Regions from separate parts of the Streptomyces sp. NPDC059852 genome, predicted to be linked through region 1. Evidence: riboswitches for the same ligand, from Rfam matches in the RefSeq annotation. Region 1 holds a riboswitch; each other region holds the start of a gene.
The links. Region 1 has a riboswitch for cobalamin ahead of ACFV46_RS30040 (ribonucleoside-diphosphate reductase subunit alpha). Riboswitches for the same ligand answer to the same signal wherever they lie in the genome.
Positions count from the first base shown of each region.

Region 2: linked by a shared signal. The riboswitch ahead of ACFV46_RS12960 (ABC transporter substrate-binding protein) and the one ahead of ACFV46_RS30040 (ribonucleoside-diphosphate reductase subunit alpha) in region 1 are both predicted to bind cobalamin.
Region 3: linked by a shared signal. The riboswitch ahead of ACFV46_RS19335 (prenyltransferase/squalene oxidase repeat-containing protein) and the one ahead of ACFV46_RS30040 (ribonucleoside-diphosphate reductase subunit alpha) in region 1 are both predicted to bind cobalamin.
Region 4: linked by a shared signal. The riboswitch ahead of ACFV46_RS29065 (cobalamin biosynthesis protein) and the one ahead of ACFV46_RS30040 (ribonucleoside-diphosphate reductase subunit alpha) in region 1 are both predicted to bind cobalamin.

Region 1 covers NZ_JBHWJK010000033.1:5,788-11,048, forward strand. Annotated here, with positions in the region: gene ACFV46_RS30020 (GntR family transcriptional regulator) at 1-29, shown strand, start outside; gene ACFV46_RS30025 (DUF3311 domain-containing protein) at 178-441, shown strand; gene mctP (monocarboxylate uptake permease MctP) at 438-2,066, shown strand; gene ACFV46_RS30035 (GNAT family N-acetyltransferase) at 2,140-2,646, shown strand; cobalamin riboswitch at 2,692-2,824, shown strand; gene ACFV46_RS30040 (ribonucleoside-diphosphate reductase subunit alpha) at 2,948-5,261, shown strand, end outside.
Region 2 covers NZ_JBHWJK010000008.1:72,619-77,879, forward strand. Annotated here, with positions in the region: gene ACFV46_RS12940 (NAD(P)/FAD-dependent oxidoreductase) at 1-877, opposite strand, end outside; gene ACFV46_RS12945 (GlxA family transcriptional regulator) at 1,133-2,089, opposite strand; gene ACFV46_RS12950 (HD domain-containing protein) at 2,248-2,886, shown strand; gene ACFV46_RS12955 (AAA family ATPase) at 3,241-3,765, opposite strand; cobalamin riboswitch at 3,932-4,053, shown strand; gene ACFV46_RS12960 (ABC transporter substrate-binding protein) at 4,102-5,127, shown strand; gene ACFV46_RS12965 (FecCD family ABC transporter permease) at 5,145-5,261, shown strand, end outside.
Region 3 covers NZ_JBHWJK010000014.1:35,131-40,391, reverse strand. Annotated here, with positions in the region: gene ACFV46_RS19345 (TetR family transcriptional regulator) at 1-320, shown strand, start outside; gene ACFV46_RS19340 (phosphotransferase) at 379-1,047, opposite strand; cobalamin riboswitch at 1,113-1,274, shown strand; gene ACFV46_RS19335 (prenyltransferase/squalene oxidase repeat-containing protein) at 1,390-2,598, shown strand; gene ACFV46_RS19330 (SCO2322 family protein) at 2,595-3,233, shown strand; gene ACFV46_RS19325 (energy-coupling factor transporter transmembrane component T) at 3,233-4,423, shown strand; gene ACFV46_RS19320 (ABC transporter ATP-binding protein) at 4,420-5,261, shown strand, end outside.
Region 4 covers NZ_JBHWJK010000030.1:53,439-58,699, reverse strand. Annotated here, with positions in the region: gene ACFV46_RS29070 (cobyric acid synthase) at 1-171, opposite strand, end outside; gene ACFV46_RS29065 (cobalamin biosynthesis protein) at 168-1,127, opposite strand; cobalamin riboswitch at 1,226-1,369, opposite strand; gene ACFV46_RS29060 (hypothetical protein) at 1,476-1,697, opposite strand; gene ACFV46_RS29055 (inorganic phosphate transporter) at 1,735-2,967, opposite strand; partial or broken gene ACFV46_RS29050 (lysozyme) at 3,133-3,741, opposite strand; gene ACFV46_RS29045 (class II aldolase/adducin family protein) at 3,884-4,585, shown strand; gene ACFV46_RS29040 (alpha/beta fold hydrolase) at 4,798-5,261, shown strand, end outside.

The sequences.
Region 1 (5,261 bases):
TCGCGCGACTGAAGCGGCCGCAGGACTGAGACGACAACACCGCTGCTCAACGGCCCTGTGCCACGCACACGATTCCTCCACATCCGAACCGTGGCCAAGGCCTTCCGCTGCGGTCGCGCCGTCACCTAGATTGCCCGGGCATTTCACAGGCGATCAACAAGGGGACGGAGCCGTCAGATGTCAGATGCCCCAGAAGTGAGCAGAGGCGTGGTGACGCCGACCCGGGTGGTCATCGGTCTCTGCCTGGCCGCGCCCTTCGTGGCGATGCTGTGGGTGGGTTCGTACGCCAAGACCGACCCGCAGTTCATCGGCATCCCCTTCTTCTACTGGTACCAGATGCTGTGGGTGCTGCTCTCGACGCTGCTGACGATGACGGCGTACAAGCTGTGGCAGCGTGACCAGCGCGCCCGCGCCCCGCGGAAGGGCGGTGCGGCGGAATGAACGACGGCGTGAACGGCGTCGCGCTCGGCGTCTTCATCTTCTTCTTCCTGGCCGTCACGGTCATGGGCTTCCTGGCCGCGCGCTGGCGCAAGGCCGACAACGAGCACAGCCTCGACGAATGGGGCCTGGGCGGCCGGTCGTTCGGCACCTGGGTGACCTGGTTCCTGCTCGGCGGCGACCTGTACACCGCGTACACCTTCGTCGCGGTCCCGGCGGCGATCTACGCGGCCGGCGCGGCGGGCTTCTTCGCGGTGCCGTACACCATCCTGGTCTACCCGCTGATCTTCACGTTCCTGCCGCGGCTGTGGTCGGTCTCGCACAAGCACGGCTATGTGACGACCTCGGACTTCGTGCGCGGACGGTTCGGCTCCAAGAGCCTGTCGCTGGCCGTGGCGGTCACCGGCATCCTGGCGACGATGCCCTACATCGCGCTCCAGCTGGTCGGCATCCAGGCCGTCCTGGACGTGATGGGCGTCGGCGGCGGGGAGAGCACCAACTGGTTCGTCAAGGACCTGCCGCTGCTCATCGCCTTCGGCGTGCTGGCCGCGTACACCTACTCGTCGGGACTGCGCGCCCCCGCGCTGATCGCCTTCGTGAAGGACACGCTGATCTACATCGTCATCGCGGTGGCGATCATCTACATCCCGATCAAGCTCGGCGGCTTCGACGAGATCTTCGCCAAGGCCGGCGACGCCTTCGCGGAGCCGAACCCGGCCACGGGCGCCCCGCGCGGGGCGCTCACCCCGCCCGACGCCACCCAGTGGACGTACGCCACGCTGGCGCTGGGCTCCGCGCTCGCGCTGTTCATGTACCCGCACTCGATCACCGCGACGCTGTCCTCGCGCAGCCGTGAGGTGATCCGGCGCAACACCACGATCCTGCCGCTGTACTCCCTGATGCTGGGCCTGCTGGCCCTGCTGGGCTTCATGGCGATCGCGGCCGGGATCAAGGTGCAGAACGGGCAGCTGGCGATCCCGCAGCTGTTCGAGACCATGTTCCCGGCCTGGTTCGCGGGTGTGGCCTTCGCGGCGATCGGCATCGGCGCGCTGGTGCCGGCGGCGATCATGTCCATCGCGGCGGCGAACCTGTTCACCCGCAACATCTACAAGGACTTCATCAAGCCCGACGCGACACCCAAGCAGGAAACCGCGGTCTCCAAGATCGTGTCGCTGCTGGTGAAGGTGGGCGCCCTGGTCTTCGTCCTCACCATGGACAAGACGGTCGCCATCAACTTCCAGCTGCTGGGCGGCATCTGGATCCTCCAGACCTTCCCGGCCCTGGTCGGCGGCCTGTTCACCCGCTGGTTCCACCGCTGGGCCCTGCTGGCCGGCTGGGCGGTCGGCATGGTCTACGGCACGCTCGCCGCGTACGGGGTGGCGACCCCGGCGCAGAAGCACTTCGGCGGCTCCTCCAAGGAGATCCCGGGCATCGGCGAGATCGGCTACATCGGCCTGACCGCGTTCGTGCTCAACGTGCTGGTCACCGTCGTCCTGACGTTCGTCCTGAGGGCCGCGAAGGCCCCCGACGGCGTCGACGAGACGAAGCCGGAGGACTACACGGCGGACGCGGGCGACCCCGGCGTCCAGGTGGAGCTGCCGCCGGCCACGGCGGGCACCTCCCACTGAACCAGCGGGAAGCGGCGGGCCGTCGGAGAAATCCGGCGGCCCGCCGCCCTGTGCCTACGGCAGACTCGGCGGCATGGACATCGTGATCCGGCCGGCGGACCCCGGCGAGTACGGCCTTCTGGGCGAGATCACCGCACGGGCCTACCTCCAGGACGGCCTCCTCGACTTCGGCGAGGACGACGCCTATCTCGGCGAGCTGAAGGACGTGGCCAAGCGCGCGGCGGCCGCCCAGGTGCTCGTGGCCGTCGAGCACGGCCGCGTCCTCGGCGGTGTGACCTTCGTCCCCGACGGCGGCCCGATGGCCGATCTGGCGGGCCCCGGCGAGGCGGAGATCCGTATGCTCGCCGTCGACCACGCGGCCCGGGGCCGTGGCGCCGGCGAGGCGCTCGTGCGCGCCTGCGTGGAGCGCGCCCGGGCCACGGCGGGCTGTGTGCGCGTGATCCTCTCCTCCCAGCGCGCCATGCACGGCGCCCATCGCCTCTACGAGCGCCTGGGCTTCGTCCGCACACCGGAACGGGACTGGAACCCGCTGCCGGAGCTGACCGACCTCACGCTCATCACCTATGAGTTGACGCTCTGACACCAGTACGCCACAACATCTAGGGGTGGCGCGGCAGGCGAGCACAAGATGTATGCTCATGCTCGCTGTCGCCGCAGGGGAATCCGGTGCGAATCCGGAACTGTCCCGCAACGGTGTACTTGTGCATGTCTCATGCGCTTCGTCAGTCCGAGGACCTGCCGACAGTGCGTCCCGGCCACCCGGCCGGTGCGCTCCGACGTCCGGGCCTCGTGGAATGGGCCGGTGGACGCGACGCCCCGTGCGCTCGTGAGCTGCCCCCTGCCCTCCGCAAGGCCCTGTGCCGAGCGAGGGAGAGCCTCACGTGACGATCGCGCCAGCCGAACCGGCCTCAGCGGCGGCCGAACCGGGCAACGACGGTCCCGGTGCCGCGCTGCTGCGGACCCTGACCGAGCTGACCGCCGACCTCCCCGACGCCGACCCCGGCCGGGTCGCCGCCGCCGCGCTGCGCGGCCGGTCCGCCCGGGCCGACGAGACCGAGCTGCGCGAGCTCGCCACCGATGCGGCGGCCGGGCTCATCTCCGAGGACCCCGCGTACAGCCGGCTGGCCGCGCGGCTGCTCACCCTCTCCATCGCCGCCGAGGCGGCCTCGCAGGGCGTCACGACCTTCACCGAGTCTGTCGCGACCGGCCACCGCGAGGGCCTCGTCGCCGACCGGACCGCCGCGTTCGCCCGGACGCACGCCACCCGGCTCGACGCGCTCGTCGACCCCGCCGCCGACGACCGGTTCGGCTACTTCGGGCTGCGCACCCTGCACAGCCGCTATCTGCTGCGGCACCCGCTCACCCGCAAGGTGATCGAGACGCCCCAGCACTTCCTGCTGCGCGTCGCCGCCGGTCTCGCCGCGGACGACACCGCCGGGGCGGTGGACGAGGTCGCCGCGCTCTACCGGCTGATGAGCCGCCTGGAGTACCTGCCGTCCTCCCCCACGCTCTTCAACTCCGGTACCCGGCACCCCCAGATGTCGTCCTGCTACCTCCTGGACTCCCCCAAGGACGAGCTGGACTCGATCTACGACCGCTACCACCAGGTCGCGCGCCTCTCCAAGCACGCGGGCGGCATCGGTCTGTCGTACTCCCGCGTCCGCGCCCGGGGTTCGCTGATCCGGGGCACCAACGGGCACTCCAACGGCATCGTGCCGTTCCTGAAGACGCTGGACGCCTCGGTCGCCGCCGTGAACCAGGGCGGCCGGCGCAAGGGCGCCGCCGCGGTCTACCTGGAGACCTGGCACTCCGACATCGAGGAGTTCCTGGAGCTGCGGGACAACACCGGTGAGGACGCCCGCCGTACGCACAACCTGAACCTCGCGCACTGGGTGCCGGACGAGTTCATGCGCCGGGTGGAGGCCGACGGGTCCTGGAGCCTGTTCTCCCCCGCCGACGTGCCCGAACTGGTCGACCTGTGGGGCGAGGAGTTCGACGCCGCGTACCGCGAGGCGGAGCGCGCGGGGCTGGCCCGCAAGACCCTCCCGGCCCGGGAGCTGTACGGCCGCATGATGCGCACCCTCGCGCAGACCGGCAACGGCTGGATGACCTTCAAGGACGCCGCCAACCGCACCGCCAACCAGACCGCCCTGCCCGGCCACGTCGTGCACTCCTCCAACCTGTGCACCGAGATCCTGGAGGTCACGGACGACGGGGAGACGGCGGTCTGCAACCTGGGCTCGGTCAACCTCGGCGCCTTCGTGCGGGACGGGGACATCGACTGGGAGCGCCTGGACGAGACGGTCCACACGGCCGTCACGTTCCTCGACCGGGTCGTGGACATCAACTACTACCCGACCGAGCAGGCCGGCCGCTCCAACGCCCGGTGGCGTCCGGTGGGCCTGGGCGCGATGGGCCTCCAGGACGTCTTCTTCCAGCTGCGGCTGCCCTTCGACTCCGCCGAGGCCAAAGCGCTGTCCACCCGGATCGCCGAGCGGATCATGCTCGCCGCGTACGAGGCGTCCGCCGGCCTCGCCGAGCGCGAGGGCCCGCTGCCGGCCTGGGAGAAGACGCGGACCGCGCGGGGCGTGCTGCACCCCGACCACTACGACGTCGAGCTCGCCTGGCCCGAGCGCTGGGCCGCGCTGCGCGAGCGGATCGCCGGGACCGGGCTGCGCAACTCCCTGCTGCTGGCGATCGCGCCCACCGCCACGATCGCGTCGATCGCCGGTGTCTACGAGTGCATCGAGCCACAGGTCTCCAACCTGTTCAAGCGCGAGACCCTGTCCGGAGAGTTCCTGCAGGTCAACTCCTATCTGGTCGAGGAGCTGAAGCGGCTCGGCGTGTGGGACGCCCGCACCCGCGAGGCGCTGCGCGAGGCCAACGGCTCGGTGCAGGACTTCGCCTGGATCCCGGCGGACGTACGGGCGCTCTACCGCACGGCCTGGGAGATCCCGCAGCGCGGCCTGATCGACATGGCGGCGGCACGCACCCCGTTCCTCGACCAGTCGCAGTCCCTGAACCTGTTCCTGGAGACGCCGACCATCGGCAAGCTCTCCTCGATGTACGCGTACGCCTGGAAGCAGGGACTGAAGACGACGTACTACCTGCGCTCACGCCCGGCGACGAGGATCGCCCGCGCGGCCCGCGCCACCGTCCCCGTCCAGCAGGTCACCGACCCCGACGCGGTCGCCT
Region 2 (5,261 bases), on a different contig from region 1:
CGGGCAGTGCGCGGGAGACGTAGGCGCGGGCGCGGTCATTGAGCGCGACCAGTGCGCTGGGGTCCGCGAAGCTGCCGTCCTCGCGTACGTCGACCGTCTGGCTGAGGCCCACCGCATACCGGCTGTTGCCGGGGTAGGGGGCCGCGTAGACGCCGACCTCGCCGAAGTCGCCGCTGCTGTCCTGCAGGCAGGCGACCCGTTCCGGGGGCGCTCCCCGGACCTGGAAGGTGAGGCGGACGTGGGCTGCCGGCCGTACGGGCAGCGAGAGCCCCACGGTGCGTGCCAGCCGCGCGCTGCTCACTCCCGCGCACACCACGGCCGTTTCGTACTCTGCGCGGCCGGCTGAGCTGAGCACTTCCACCGTGCCATGGCCCGTCGGATGCAGCGAGATGACCTCCTCGGTGACCACGGCCTCACCCAGCGCGTCGGCCAGGCTCTCGACCGCGGCACGGGTGCGGATGGCGCCGCCGTCCTCGTCGAGCATCGCGGGACCGCTGTAGTCGGCGAGCAGCGGCATGCGGGTGTGCAGCTCGGCGCTGTCCACGGCCCGGGCCGGGATGCCGCCGGCCTCCTGCAGAATGCGGAGCCTCCCGGGTACGGAACCGCCCAGGGCGGCCACTCCGTCCTGGGAGATCAGTTCCGTGCCGAACCGGTCGGCCCACTCGTCCCAGATGGCGCGGCCCTGGCGGGTGAATTCGACCAGGCGGGCGTCGTCGTGCGCGTGACGGAAGATGCGGGACTGGCCACTGGACTGTCCATGGCCTGGAACGCCGCTTTCGTACACTCGCGCCGTCGTGCCGCGTTCGGCCAGCGCATAGGCGGTGCAGAGGCCGACGATGCCGGCTCCCACCACGGCCACCTCGGGAACCCGGCTCATTCGATCGCCTCACTTCGCGTGGAGGAGCCGTCCCCTCCGCGGAGCAGGGGTGGCATTCAGTTCGCGCCGCCGCGGCCTGGTGGGTGACTGGATCTCAAGGGTGACTTTTCAGGCTCTTCGTGACGCGACGGCGAAACCGTGTCTCTCTTCAGCCTCACACCGGTCCGGCATATGTTCAATCGGTCCGGCCTCATGGGAGGAGGTCGCTCCGACGGCGTCGTCCGCGTCTCCGCCGAGGACCAGGCCGTCGCGGTGTCACTGCTCCTGCGCGTTGGCTCGGCGCGCTGTGCCGAAGCGTCGTTGGTAGGCGGCGGGGCTGAGGGACAATTTCCTCGCGAAAACTCTCCGCATGCTCTCGTAATTCGGGAATCCGGCAAGGGACGCCGTCTGGGTCGCGGTATGCCCCTGGTCGAGCAGAGCTTTGGCCATGTCGAACCGGATCGATTCCACATACCGGGCCGGTGTGGTGGACAGCTCCTCGTTGAAGAGTCGCGTGAGATGCCTGGGGCTCACATTGAGGTGCTTGGCGAGTTCGCCGAGTGAGTGGTTTCCTCCAGGATTCGCCGTGATCAAGTCGGTGATTCTGCGGAGGGCAGGAGACCGGGGCGGCGGTCCTTGCAGGGGGGCGGAGAACTGTGATTGGCCGCCCGAACGCTGCAGGTACACCACCAGGGCGCGGGCGACGTCCCGGGTCAGATCGGGGCCGTGATCCTCCTCGACGAGTGCCAGTGCCAGGTCGATGCCGGCGGTCACGCCCGCCGAGGTGTAGGTGGCGCCGTCACGGACGTAGATCGCGTCCGGTTCCACGCGGCTCGACGGGCAGCGGGCGGCGAGCTCGTGCGCGACCTTCCAGTGTGTGGTCACTCGCTTGCCGTCCAGGAGACCGGCGGCGCCGAGGATGAAGGCCCCGGTACAGATGGACGCGACCCGGTCCGCCCGATCGGCCTGGGTGCGCGTCGCCTCGATCAGGTCACGGGGCACGGGCGTGCGCGGGAAGAGATCGGCGCCTGCCACCAGGAACGTGTCAGGCGCCGGCTCGGTGGCGGCGGCGTCGACCGCGACCCGGATACCGATGGACGAGGTGACATCGGCACCGGTCGGTGACACCAGCACGATCGTGTAGTCGGCACCGAGGCGGTTCGCCTCCCCGAACACCTCCGCCGGGCCGACGACGTCCAGGAGCTTGACCCCGTCGTAGACGAGGATCGACACCCGATGCGTGGCGGAACCCGCAGCTCCTCCGCCCGCCTGTCCGGATTCGGGTGACTCATGGCCGGACCGAGGGAGCGCCGGAGGCCGGGTGATCGGCAGGGTGGAGGACGGACGCACCGTCCATTCGTAACACACCGTTCTCGGAAGGAGCGAAGATCATGAGCGAGGTCATCGCGGGGGTGGAGATCCCTGACACAGCGGCGGTCGCCGAGGCCACCCGCCTCGTCCAGGAGACGACCAGCCCTCTCATCTACCACCACTCCCGGCGCGTTTTCGTCTTCGGCGCGATACACGCTCACCGGCTCGGCCTGGAGCCCGACCCCGAGCTTCTCTACCTGGCCGCCATGTTTCACGACACGGGTCTCCTGACACCGTTTTCCGACACCGAGCAGCGCTTCGAGGTCGATGGAGCCGACCACGCACGTAAGTTCATGCTCGACAGCGGTTTCCCGGCTTCGGCGGCCGACGTGGTGTGGACGGCGATCGCCCTGCACACGACTCCGGGGATTCCCGAGCGGATGGGCCCCGAGGTCGCTCTCACGAATCTGGGAGTTCTGACCGACGTTCTCGGCCTGGGCGTGGGCGAACTGGATCGCGGGCAGGTGGACGAAATCACCGCCATCCATCCGCGGGGTGACTTCAAGAACGAGTTTTTGCAAACTTACGTCGAGGGGCTCAAGCACCGCCCGGACACCACGAATGGAACAGTGAATTCTGATGTACTGGAGCATTTCGTTCCCGGCTTCCAGCGTATTACCACGGTGGAGCGCATGATGAGCGCTCCGTGGCCGAACTGATCAAGGCACCTGGAAGGTGACGAGATGTGTGGCCGCGGCGAGCGGACCTATGCCGTAGGTCCGCTGGGGGTCCTGCAGGCAGGCCGATGAACGCCGGCCTTTGGCATCATGGCCTTCCGCGGGGGACAGTCCGTTGCCGTTCGTCTTCTCCGTCGACTGCGGGGCGGCCGAGGGTCGACGGCCTCGGCCTGCCGCCAGACGGGCTTCGTGATCCGCCGTGACGACCTGGCCGCCGCCCGCGTGGACAAGGCGCTTTCGGTGACCGAGTTCAGCGAGTAGAGCACCGGGCCTCCGGCGATCGACCACCTCGCGGTCGTTGGCCCCACCGACCTGGAGGGGCCGACGGGGCCGAACTCACAGCTCCTGAACGACAGCAATCACACGGTCCACCACCTCGGTCAACGGCTTGGAGGCGTCAACGATCGCAGCGCCGTGACGCTCGTAGATCGTTCGCGTCAGTGGATTCCATTTCAGCGCCGCCGCGAGCTCTTCCGGATGCCGGCCGAACGGGTTCGTCGTGCGGGTCGCGAGCCGATGGCGAAGGGTCTCGTCGTCGATCACCAGGCAGACGACGGCGTCGAAAAGATCGAGGATGTCCGCCTCGTTCTCCGCCGACCCGCACAGGAACGCGACGCGGGAACGGGACTCCTCGGCGAGGGCTTCCACCCGCTCGCGGACGATCTCCCACCCGTATCGATCGAGCCAGCCTTCGGGAACCGGGTACGGCGGGTCCGTCACGGCCTCGCCGTCAGCCCGGTCGAACCAGCGGCAGAAGCCGTCCTCATCGGCGTCGAGCGCGACGAAGCCACGCTGCTGCAGCACCCCGCAGACCGTGGACTTGCCCGTCCCTGAATTGCCCGTCACCCACACCAACGTCACTCCGCCAGCGTAGACATGAGCAGACGCGGCCGCACGGTGTCATTCGATGTGCGGAGCCGTCGCGAGTCGTGAAACCGCGCCCACGCCGAAGACGTCGCCACCGGCCTGCCCTTTTGCCGATGACTCGGGGAAACGTAGGATCACCTGGTCATCGCCGCGACGGGAGACAGGAAGCCGGTGCGAATCCGGCACGGTCCCGCCACTGTGACCGGGGAGCGCCCCTCCGACACGCCACTGCGCACCGCGCGGGAAGGCGGAGGAAGCGTCGATCCGGGAGTCAGGACACTGGTCCGTCGCGGGCCCGATCCGAGGAGCGCGGACTCCAGGAGGCTTCACGTGTCCCAGCTGTTCACCCCTGCCCGCACGCGCGGGTTCCTTCGTGCCACGGCCGCTGCCGTGGCGCTGTCGTCAGTGCTGCTGACCACGGGCTGCGGTGCGGCCGACGAGCGCGGCGGGGACGCGAAGTCCACCGCGGCCGCGCCCGCGGGTTTCCCGGTCACCGTCGACAACTGCGGCGTGAGGACGACGTACGACAGGCCGCCGTCGCGGGTGGTCACCATCCACCAGCACCCGGCGGAACTCATGCTCGCCCTCGGCCTGAGGGATCGTATGGTCGGCACGGCCTTCCCCGACTCCGCGGTGCTGCCCGAGCTGAAGAAGGACTACGCGGCGGTTCCCGAACTGGCGCGGAAGGAACCGTCGTTCGAGAAGGTCCTGGATGCCGAACCCGACTTCGTCTACGGCGGCTACGGCAGCGCCTTCGCCGAGAAGGAGGGCCGCTCCCGCGCGGCGTTCGCCGACGCCGGCATCGACACCTACCTCAACCGTGAGTACTGCGGCAAGAAGAAGGTGACGATGGAGGACACCTACGACGAGGTCCGCACCATCGGCAAGATCTTCGGTGTCCCGGACCGGGCCGACAAGCTGGTCAGCGACCTCAAGAGCCGCGTCGGCAAGGCCGCCGGCAAGGTCGAAGGCCGGCCCGACGTGCCCGTCTTCGTCTACGACAGCGGCGACAAGGCCGCTTTCACCGCGGGCGGCAAGAGTCTGGGCACCGAGTTGATCCGGCTGGCCGGCGGCGAGAACGTCTTCGCCGACCTCGACGATGTCTTCGGCGACGTCTCCTGGGAGCAGGTCATCGAGCGCAGACCCGAGGTCATCGCCGTCTACGACTACGCGGGTGCCGGAAGCGTCGAGCAGAAGAAGAGGTTCCTGCTGTCCCAGCCCGCGCTCGCCGACGTCCCCGCTGTCAGGAACAAGCGGTTCGTCGTTCTGCCGCTGACCGCCACGCTGGTGGGGATCCGCTCCGCCTACGCGGTCGGCGATCTGGCCCGCGGACTGCACCCCGAGAGCTTCCGGTGACCCGGACCACCACCGTCATGTCCGTCGGGACGAGAGTCCGACGACGGAAGACCGACGAGCCGGGAGAGGGCCGAACCCGGCTGGCCGTCACGCTGTTCGTGCTCACCGCCCTGCTCGTCGCCTCCGCCATCACG
Region 3 (5,261 bases), on a different contig from region 1:
TGCGGGCGTTCCGCGCCCTCCAGCGCGAGCCGCATCTGGCGGACGCGATGGTGCGGGCGCTGACGTTCGCGGACCGCAGCGTCTCCCCCGAGGTCGACCAGGTCTCCCGCCAGACCACGATGATCATCCTGGACGCGATGGGCCTGGAGGACCCGACGCCGCAGCAGATGTCCGCCGTCCGCGTCATCGAGCACACCTGGCACTCGGCCCTGATCACCTGGCTGTCGGGGCGCGCCTCGATCGCCCAGGTGAGGATCGACATCGAGACGGTGTGCCGGCTGATCGACCTGACGGCCCCGGAGGAGACCCGGCGCCGCTGAGCCGGGAACTCCTCCTCCTCGGGCGGGAGGACGGGCTCCCCGGTGCCCGGCAGGGTGATCATGATGGCCGGCCCCCGCCGGGCAGGAACGTGCGGATCAGTTTCCCGGCGGCGCCGAGGAGTCCGGTCTCCCGCTCGGTCATCGTCGGGTTGGCCGCACGGGCGCGCAGGGCCTCACCGAGGCCGGCCTCCGTGAGGTCCGAGGGGTCGGCCAGCAGGGCGGCCAGCAGCGCGTGGGCGGCCTCCGCGAGGTCCTCGTCGCCGACCGCGACCTGGGCGAGGATCACCGCGGAGGAGCCCCAGTCGAGGCCGGGGTCGCCGTCGCGGGCGTTGCTCCAGTCGATGACGAACGGCCCGTCCGGGGTGAGGATCACGTTGTCGGGATGCAGGTCCAGGTGGAGGACGCGGGTCCCCGGGCGGCGTCCGGGCAGGCCGTGCAGCCGGCGCAGCAGCCGGGCGAGCTCCGCGCCCGCCTCGTCCGGGCCGAGGGTGCCCTCGATGAGCGCGCCCAGCATGGTCGGCCCGGTCAGGCGCTCCATCACCAGCTCGGTCCGCGAGGAGCCGTCGAGGCGGACGCGCGGCGCCGGGTAGCCGTGGCCGCGCACATGCGCCATCATCTCGCCCTCGGCGAGCGCGTCGCCGTACCCCTCCCGGTCCCGGCGCAGCACCCAGTCCCGGTCTATCTCGTACACGTCGGCGGTCCGCCCCGAACCGATCAGTCGCCCCATCGTCCTGCCCCCTCGTGTCGGCAGGACGGTACCCGGTGCGAGGTGCCCCGGAGGGCCCGGGTTACGGGCGGGTACAGTGTCCCGGTCGTCATCACTCACCCGTTCAGGGGAAAGCCGGTGCAATTCCGGCGCTGACCCGCAACCGTGAACCGGTCCCCGCGTCCCCGCCTGCGTGGCGGGCGGTCCGTGGCCGGTGAGCCGGACCGCCCTGGACGGACGTGACCGGCTCACGTGTCCCGGCAGCCTGCCGGAGCACGGCACCGTCGAGGTATACGGAGCCGAGCCGCCCGGGGGTCCTCCCGCGCTGTCCGGCTCCCCACAGGGAGAGGGCACCCGCCGATCATGAACGTCCGCCGCAGCGCCGCGGCCCTGGCCGCCACCGTCGTGCTCGGCGCGACCGCGCCCGCCATGGCCGCCGACTCACCGTCCCCGTCGCCGTCGGAGGCCCTCCCCAAGGGGCTGTACGGCACCACCGACCCGACGTACGACGGGGTCTGGCGCCAGTCCCTCGCGCTGCTCGCCCAGCACACCGCGAAGGTGCGGCCCGCCGCGTCGGCCGTGGACTGGCTGACCGGGCAGCAGTGCGCGAACGGGGCGTTCGCCGCGTACCGCGCCGACACCGCCAAGGCGTGCGACGCCAAGGTGATGGTCGACAGCAACAGCACCGCCGCCGCCGTGCAGGCCCTGACGGCACTGGGCGGCCACGACGCCGTCACCGGCAAGGCCGTGACCTGGCTGAAGTCCGTGCAGAACAAGGACGGCGGCTGGGGCTACACCCCGGGCGGGGCGAGCGACACCAACTCGACGTCGGTCGTCGTCGGCGCGCTGGCCGCCGCCGGCGAGAAGCCGGCCGAGGTCACCAGGGACGGCAAGTCGCCCTACGACGCCCTGCTCTCCCTCGCGCTGCCCTGCGAGGGCGACGACGCGGGCGCCTTCGCCTACCAGCCGGACAAGAAGGGCAAGCTGGCCGCCAACGCCGACGCCACCGCGGCCGGGGTGATCGGCGCGCTCGGCAAGGGCCTGGTCACCGGTCCCGGTGAGAAGGCCGACGCCACCTGCGCGAAGGCCGGCTCCCCCGAGCAGGCCGCCGCCAATGGCGCCGCCTACCTGACGCGGGTGCTCGCGAAGGACGGGCACCTGGTCTCCGCGCTGCCCGGCGCCGACGACCAGCCGGACTACGGCAACACGGCCGACGCGGTCGTCGCGCTCGCCGCGCAGGGCGGGGCCGGCGCCGCCGCCGAGCCCCTGAAGTGGCTGGAGGGCAACGCCGCCGAGTGGGCCGCGCAGAACGGCCCCGCCGCCTACGCCCAGCTGATCTTCGCCGCGCACGCCACCGGCACCGACCCGCGCGACTTCGGCGGCACCGACCTGGTCGCGAAGCTGAACGCGACCGGTCCGGCGCCGCAGAAGGCGGCCGAGCAGAGCGCGGACGCCCAGGAGGAGAAGGACGACGACAGCCCGTTCGGCGTCTGGTGGTACGTCGGCGTCTTCCTCGTCGTCGGCGTCGGTATCGGCTTCCTCCTGAGCCACCGCAAGGGCGGGCGGGCGTGATCCGGCGCGCCCTCGCGGTCCTGTCGGCCGCGCTGGTCCTGACGGCCGGTGCGGCCCAGGCCGCCCAGGCCACCGGGTACCGGTACTGGTCGTTCTGGGACCGCGACGGCGGCTCCTGGTCGTACGCCACCCTCGGCCCCTCGCTGTCCCGCCCCGACGACGGTGACGTCCAGGGGTTCCGCTTCGCCGTGAGCGAGGACTCGAAGGACGCCACGCGGCCCCGGGGCGCGGCCGAGTTCTCCGTGATCTGCGCCCGTACGCCCGCGCAGGACGGCAAGAAGCGGATCGCGCTGGTCCTGGACTTCGGTACGGCCGCCGACGCCCCCTCGGGCGAGAGGCCGCCGGCCCGGCGCACGGTCTGCGCGCGCGTCGACCCGGACGCCACGACCGCGGACGCCCTGGCGGCCGTCGCCGGTCCGCTGCGGTACGACTCCAACGCCCTGCTGTGCGCGATCGACGGCTATCCGCGCAAGGGCTGCGGTGAGCAGGTCGCAAAGGGCGAGAAGCCGGCGGCGGCCACCGAGCCGGAGGACGACCCGGAGGACGGTGCCTCCGTCGGTCTCGTGGCCGGTGTCGCGGCCGTCGTGGTCCTCGCGGGCGCGGCGATCTGGCAGGCCCGACGGCGGCGCGGCTGATGGCAGGGGGGCGCGGCGGCACGCGGAGCGGGGGCGGCCCGGAGGGGGCGGTCGCCCCTCACCCGGCCGTGCCGGGCACCGTGCGGGCCGTTCGCGACCCCCTCCACCCCGGCGCCTGGTGGGTCTGGGCGCTGGCGCTGGGCACCGCGGCGACCCGCACCACCAACCCGCTGCTGCTCGCCCTGCTCATCGCGACGTCCGCCTACGTCGTGGCGACCTGCCGTCCCGACGCCCCCTGGGCCCGTTCCTACGGCGCCTTCGTCAAGCTCGCCCTGGCCGTCCTCGTGATCCGGCTGTTCTTCGCGGTGGCCCTCGGCTCCCCCATTCCCGGCACCCATGTGCTCGTCACCCTGCCCGAGGTGGCCCTGCCCGACTGGGCGCAGGGCATCCGGCTGGGCGGCCGGGTCACCGCCGAGACCCTGGTCAGGGCCCTGTACGAGGGTCTGAAGCTGGCGACCCTGCTGATCTGCGTGGGTGCGGCGAACTCCCTCGCCAATCCGGCGCGTCTGCTGAAGTCCCTGCCGGGCGCCCTGTACGAGATGGGTGTCGCGGTGGTGGTGGCGCTGACGTACGCCCCTCATCTGATCGCCGACGTGCAGCGGCTGCGGGCCGCCCGCCGGCTGCGCGGGCGGCCCGACCGGGGGCTGCGCGGCCTGGTCCAGGTCGGGCTGCCGGTGCTGGAGGGCGCGCTGGAGCGCTCGGTCGCGCTGGCCGCCGCGATGGACGCGCGCGGCTACGGCCGTACCGCCGACGTCCCCCTCCGGGTGCGGCGTTCGACCGCCGCGCTCACCCTCGGCGGACTGCTGGGCGTGTGCGCGGGCACGTACGGGCTGCTGACCGCGGCGGGCGGCACCTACGGGCTGCCGGTGCTGCTCGCCGGTCTCGCGGCGGCGCTGGCGGGGCTGCGCCTGGGCGGGCGCCGCTCCCCGCGCACCCGGTACCGGCCGGACCGCTGGGGTGCGCGCGCCTGGCTGGTCGCCGGGTCGGGCGCGGCGGTCGCCGCCCTGCTGACCCTGGCCGCGAGCCGTGAGCCGGCGGCCCTGAATCCGGGTGTGGTGCCGCTGGTCGCGCCCGCCCTTCCGCTGTGGCCGGCGGCGGCCGTCCTGATCGGGCTGCTCCCGGCGTTCGTCAGCCCCGCACCGAGGAAGCCGGCGCCGCGCGGTGCCGCCGCCCGCAAGGAGCCGTCGTGATCCGCTTCGAGAACGTCTCCGTGACCTACGACGGGGCTGCCGCGCCCACCGTGGACGGCGTGGACTTCGAGGTGCCCGAGGGGGAGCTGGTGCTGCTCGTCGGGCCGTCGGGGGTGGGCAAGTCGACCGTGCTGAACGCGGTCAGCGGGCTCGTGCCGCACTTCACCGGCGGCACCCTGCGCGGCCGGGTCACGGTGGCCGGCCGGGACACCCGCACCCACAAGCCGCGCGAACTCGCCGACGTGGTGGGCACGGTGGGCCAGGACCCGCTGTCGCACTTCGTGACCGACACCGTCGAGGAGGAGCTGGCCTACGGCATGGAGTCGCTGGGGCTGGCCCCGGACGTGATGCGGCGCCGGGTCGAGGAGACGCTGGACCTGCTGGGTCTGGCCGATCTGCGCGGCCGGTCCATCGCCACCCTGTCCGGCGGGCAGCGTCAGCGCGTCGCGATCGGCTCGGTCCTCACCCCGCACCCGAGGGTGCTGGTGCTGGACGAGCCGACGTCGGCGCTGGACCCGGCCGCCGCCGAGGAGGTCCTGGCCGTCCTGCAGCGGCTGGTCCACGACCTGGGCACGACGGTCCTGATGGCCGAGCACCGCCTCGAACGCGTCGTGCAGTACGCGGATCGTGTCGTCCTGCTCCCCGCGCCGGGCGAACCGCCGGTCCTGGGCGATCCGGCGGAGGTCATGGCGATGTCCCCGGTGTACCCGCCGGTGGTGGCGCTGGGCCGGCTGGCGGGCTGGTCCCCGCTGCCGCTGACGGTCCGGGACGCCCGGCGCCGGGCGGCGGACCTGCGGCAGCGCCTCGGCGACCACGACGTCCTGCCCGCACCCGCGCG
Region 4 (5,261 bases), on a different contig from region 1:
CCGCCCGATCTCGGCGCCCTCGCGGGTGACGAACGAGTTCAGCGACATGTTCTGCGCCTTGAAGGGCGCGACCTTCACCCCCTGCCGGACCAGCCAGCGGCAGATCCCGGCGGTGACGACGCTCTTGCCGGCGTCGGAGGTCGTGCCGGCGACGAGCAGCCCGCCCTTCACGAGGCACCTCCTCTCGCCGCGCGCCGCCCGAGCAGGAGCCGCGTCCCGGCGCACACGCCCAGCGCCAGCACCCCCACCCGCTGCGAGAGCCGCACGGCCCGCTCGATGTCCGTGACCCGAACGGCCCGTCCGGCGGGGCCGTTGAGCACCGGCCGGTGCTCCACCCGCCCGCCGTACGACAGCGTCCCGCCGAGCCGCACCCCGAGCGCGCCCGCGAACGACGCCTCCACGGGGCCCGCGTTGGGGCTGGGATGCCGGTGCGCGTCCGCACGCCAGGCCCGTACGGCGCCCCGGGGGTCGCCCCCGGCGACGGCGGCCAGCGCGGCGGTCAGCCGGGCCCCCGGCCAGCCGGCGACGTCGTCGAGACGGGCCGAAGCCCAGCCGTAGCGGCGGTACTTGGGGGAGCGGTGCCCGACCATGGCGTCGAGCGTGTTGACGGCCCGGAAGCCGGCGAGGCCCGGCACCCCGGCGACGGCCCCCCACACCAGGGCGCCGACCACGGCGTCCGAGGTGTTCTCGGCGACGGACTCCACCACGGCCCGGGCGATCCCGTCGGCGTCCAGCGCCTGCGGGTCCCGGCCGCACAGATGCGGCAGCCGCGCCCGCGCCGTCTCGACGTCCCCGGCCTCCAGGGCACGTCCGATCGTCCGGGCCTCCCGGGCGAGCGAGGTGCCGCCGACGACGGCCCAGGTGACGGCGCCGGTCAGGGCGACGGAGGCGGCGGGGGAGGGGCGCACGGCGCGTGCGCCGAGCGCGGCGGCCGCCACGGCGCCACCGGCGCACACGGCGGTGTGCAGCACACCCCAGGCGCGGTGGTCGCGCCACAACACCCGTTCCACGGCGCCCGCGGCACGTCCGAACGCGGCGACCGGATGCCCACGGCGTGGATCGCCGAGCAGCAGGTCACCGAGGAGTCCGGCGGCGGCGCCGTACGCGAAGACGCGTTCGGCACGCATGGGGGTCAGCCGGTGGTGGCGTCGGACAGGGGTCCGGTACTGCGTGACGATCGGCAGGCGAGCATCGCGTGATGTCCTCACTCAGGGTGTCCACGCCCTGGTTCGACGAGACCGGCGGCGAGAGTTCCTGGCTCCCGGGGGTTACTACCCCGGTGACAGTGGCGGGACCGCGCCGGATTCGCACCGGCTTCCTCTTCTGCCGCCGTAGATGGCTCCGGAAGTCCACCACGGGTCGGGACGGCCGTCAACTTGCCTGTGACCTGCGACGGGAGAGTGTGCGCAGGCCCACACACACCGAAGGTGCGCGACGGTGTCCCGTCACGCACCTCAGGAGTCGCGCGTCGTACGTCAGGCCACGATGAGGTAGATGCCGTACGCCACGGCCGCCGTGCACGCTGCGAAGCACGCGTAGGCGCCGGCGACCGCGAGCGCCGCCGAGTCGCCCTGCGCGACCGCCCGTTCGCGGCGCGAGAGTCCGGCGATGCCGAGGGTGAACAGGGCCACCAGGGCCACCGTGACGACGAGACTGACACCGAAGACGGAGCCGAGGGCCGCCCAGTCGATCTTCATGCTGCTTCCTTGTGTTGCCGGGAGGGGTGACCGGGGGTCAGACGGCGGCCTTGGTCGGCTCGGGTCCGGGGGCCGGTGCCGGGAGGGTGACGGAGAGGTCTTCGGTCACCGTGCCCGTGGGAGGCGGGGTGACGGCGGCCATGGCGGTGGTGACCACACCGGCCGGTTCGTCGTCGGCGGTGACGTTGGTGTGGTCGACGACCTCGCGGCGGGAGATCCGCCAGATCGCGAAGCTGGAGGCGATCAGGAAGACCGCGACGGCGGCGGTGCCCCAGCCGCCGAGGCCCGTCACGTACTCGGCGAGCGCGGCGACCAGCGCGGCGGCCGGCAGGGTCAGGGCCCAGGCGACGAACATCCGGGTGGCCGTGGACCAGCGGACCACGCCGCCCTTGCGGCCGAGACCGGCGCCCATCACGGAGCCGGAGACGGAGTGCGTGGTGGACAGGGAGAAGCCGAGGTGGGAGGAGGCCAGGATGACCGTCGCGGCGCTGGTCTGGGCGGCGAAGCCCTGCTGCGGCTGGAGGTCGGTGAGGCCCTTGCCCATGGTGCGGATGATCCGCCAGCCGCCGAGGTAGGTGCCGAGCGCGATGGCCAGGCCGGCGGAGAGGATGACCCAGGTGGGCGGGTCCGACGCGGGGGCGAGGGCGCCGCCCGCGACCAGGGCCAGGGTGATGATGCCCATGGTCTTCTGGGCGTCGTTGGTGCCGTGGGCGAGGGAGACGAGGCCCGCGGAGGCGATCTGGCCGGCGCGGTAGCCCTTCTTCGAGGCCTCGCCGTCGGCCTTCTTGCCGAGGGTGTACGTGAGCCGCGTGGCCAGCAGGGCCGCGACGCCCGCGACGATCGGGGCGGCGACGGCCGGGAGGAGGACCTTGGTGACGAGCACGTCGCCGTGGACGGCGCCGACGCCCGCCGAGGCGATGGTGGCGCCGATCAGGCCGCCCATCAGGGCGTGCGACGAGCTGGAGGGCAGGCCCACCAGCCAGGTGAGGAGGTTCCAGAGGATCGCGCCGACCAACGCGGCGAAGATGACCTCGGGACGGATGCCGGTCTCGTCGACGAGACCCTTGGAGATCGTGTTGGCGACCTCCACCGAGAGGAAGGCGCCCACAAGGTTGAGCACGGCGGACATGGCCACCGCGACCTTGGGCTTGAGCGCACCGGTCGAGATGGTCGTGGCCATCGCGTTGGCGGTGTCGTGAAAACCGTTCGTGAAATCGAACGCGAGCGCGGTTACCACCACGATCGCGAGGATCAGCGAGAAGTTTTCCATTTACCCAGGCAATCGTTCGAGGTCATTGGCTCGATGAACGTAGGAAACCTGAGTGAACGGAAGGTGAACTGGGGCGGGCCGCGCGGTGTCCGGCAGGGAGGGTTTCCCCTATGAACGGAAGCCCTCCGTCCAGGGTGCCCGGGCGGGGCGCGGGCGGGGCGCGGTTCACCCGCCGCGGGCGAACGCCCTCAGCTGGGTGAGGGACCCGTCGAAGAGATTCTGGTCACCCGGCAGGCTGCCGCCGTTGTCGTACTGCCAGAGGGTCCAGGTCCGCCATCCGGACGGCAGCGTTCCGGGGTCCGGTGCATCGTAGCGGGCCACCCACAGAGGGTGGTCGGCGAAGGCGCGGGAGGCGCCGGTGCAGGTGTTCCACCAGTGGGCGGTGGTGTAGATCACCGGGCGGCGGCCGGTCAGCCGGCGCACCTCGTCGCTGAACGCCCGGATCCAGGCGGTCATCGCCGCCTTGCGCAGCCCGTAGCACTGGTGCGAGCCGTACGGGTTGTACTCGATGTCGAGCGCGGGCGGCAGGGTCCAGCCGTCCGGCCGCCAGCCGCCTCCGTTGCGCACGAAGAACGCCGCCTGCGCGCGGCCCGAGGACCGGTCGGGCAGGGCGAAGTGGTAGGCGCCGCGCACCAGGCCGGCGGCTCGGGCGCCGTCGTACTGCCGGGCGTGGTACGGGTTGCGGTAGGTGTGCGACTCGGTGGCCTTGACGTAGACGAACCGGGCGCCCCTGGCCCGGCTCTCCGGCCAGTCGACGTCCTTCTGGTGCGAAGATCGTTGAACTCTGATCGATCCCCGGCCAAGCGGTCACGTGGGCGGTATGTCCGGGTATGCGCCCTCCCGGGGGTCGCCCCTCCGTCCTGAAGTGCCCCCACGCACCGGCGCCTTCGCGCATCGCGCCTGGCAGGATCGCCGCATGGCTGACGAACGGTGGGAGCAGGGGGACGGCGACGTCCCGTACCGGCGCACGGTGCGGCCCGAGGAGGCGGCGGCCTGGGAGTCCCTGGTCGCGACGGCCCGCCGGACGGTCGCCGACGGACTCGTCGTCGGCACGTCCGGGAACGTCTCGGTGCGCGTCGGGGACACGGTGCTGGTCACGCCCTCCGGGGTGCCCTACGACCGGCTCACCGCCCAGGACGTCACGGGCGTCGCCCTCGACGGCCGGCAGGTGCTGGGCACGCTGGTGCCGACCAGCGAGCTGCCCATGCACCTCGCCGTCTACGGCGCCACCGACGCCCGCGCCGTCGTGCACACCCACGCCGTCCACGCGACGGCCGTCTCGACCCTGGTGCCCGAGCTCCCGCTGATCCACTACATGGCCGCCGCCCTCGGCGGACCCGTCCGGGTCGCCCCCTACGCGACCTACGGCACCGAGGAGTTGGCCGAGAACATGCTGCGGGCCCTCACCGGCCGCACCGCCTGCCTCCTGCGCAACCACGGCACCGTCGCCCACGGCGCCACCCTGGACCAGGCGTACGACCGCACGGCCCAACTGGAATGGATGTGCCGCGTCTGGCTCACGGCGTCCTCGGTCCCGGGCCTGACCCCGGCCCTCCTGTCCGAGGAACAGGTCGCGGAGGTGGGGAACCGGCTGAAGGGGTACGGCCAGCGGGGCTGACGGCCCGTCGGCGGCACCCTGGGTCACCTCATGGCCACCCGGCCGCTTTCCCCTGCCCGGCTCCAGGCACCCCGCCGCCCGCCCGCGCCGTACGGGGTGCGGGCCGTGGCGGCGGGGACGCACGGCCGGGGGCTCCCCGCGCGGTGGCGCCCCCGTCACCCCGTCCCGCCCTCCCACTGGCCGTCGGGCCGGTCGTTCCGGACACTGGACGGGTGCGCACTGTCCGAACGACGGCCGCAGCCGTCTCCGTGGCCCTGGCCGCCGGCGCCGCGAGCGTCGCCGCCGGGCGGCTCGCCAGCGGCGCCGCCCTGACGGCGACCCCCGGCCGCCCGCTGCCCACCGAACCCCGGCTCACCGTGCACGCCACGGCCGCCGGGCAGATCACCCTCACCCGCGACCTGGCCTCACTGCGCCCCGGCACGTACGGCCTGGCCGGTGACGGCTCGCACGCCGTCGTCGGCCCGGTCCTCGACGACGCGCAGCACTCCGCCGACACCGTGGTCCGCCGCCTGGAGCGCGTCACCCACGGCACCCTGAAGCCCGGCGACAGCGTGTGGCTCACGCCCAACGTGTACGTCGGCAACCCGCGCGCCACCCTCGGCCTCGACCACGCCGACATCGACATCCCGGGCGAACTCGGCTCGCTGCCCGCCTGGTTCGTGCCCGGCGCCCGGGG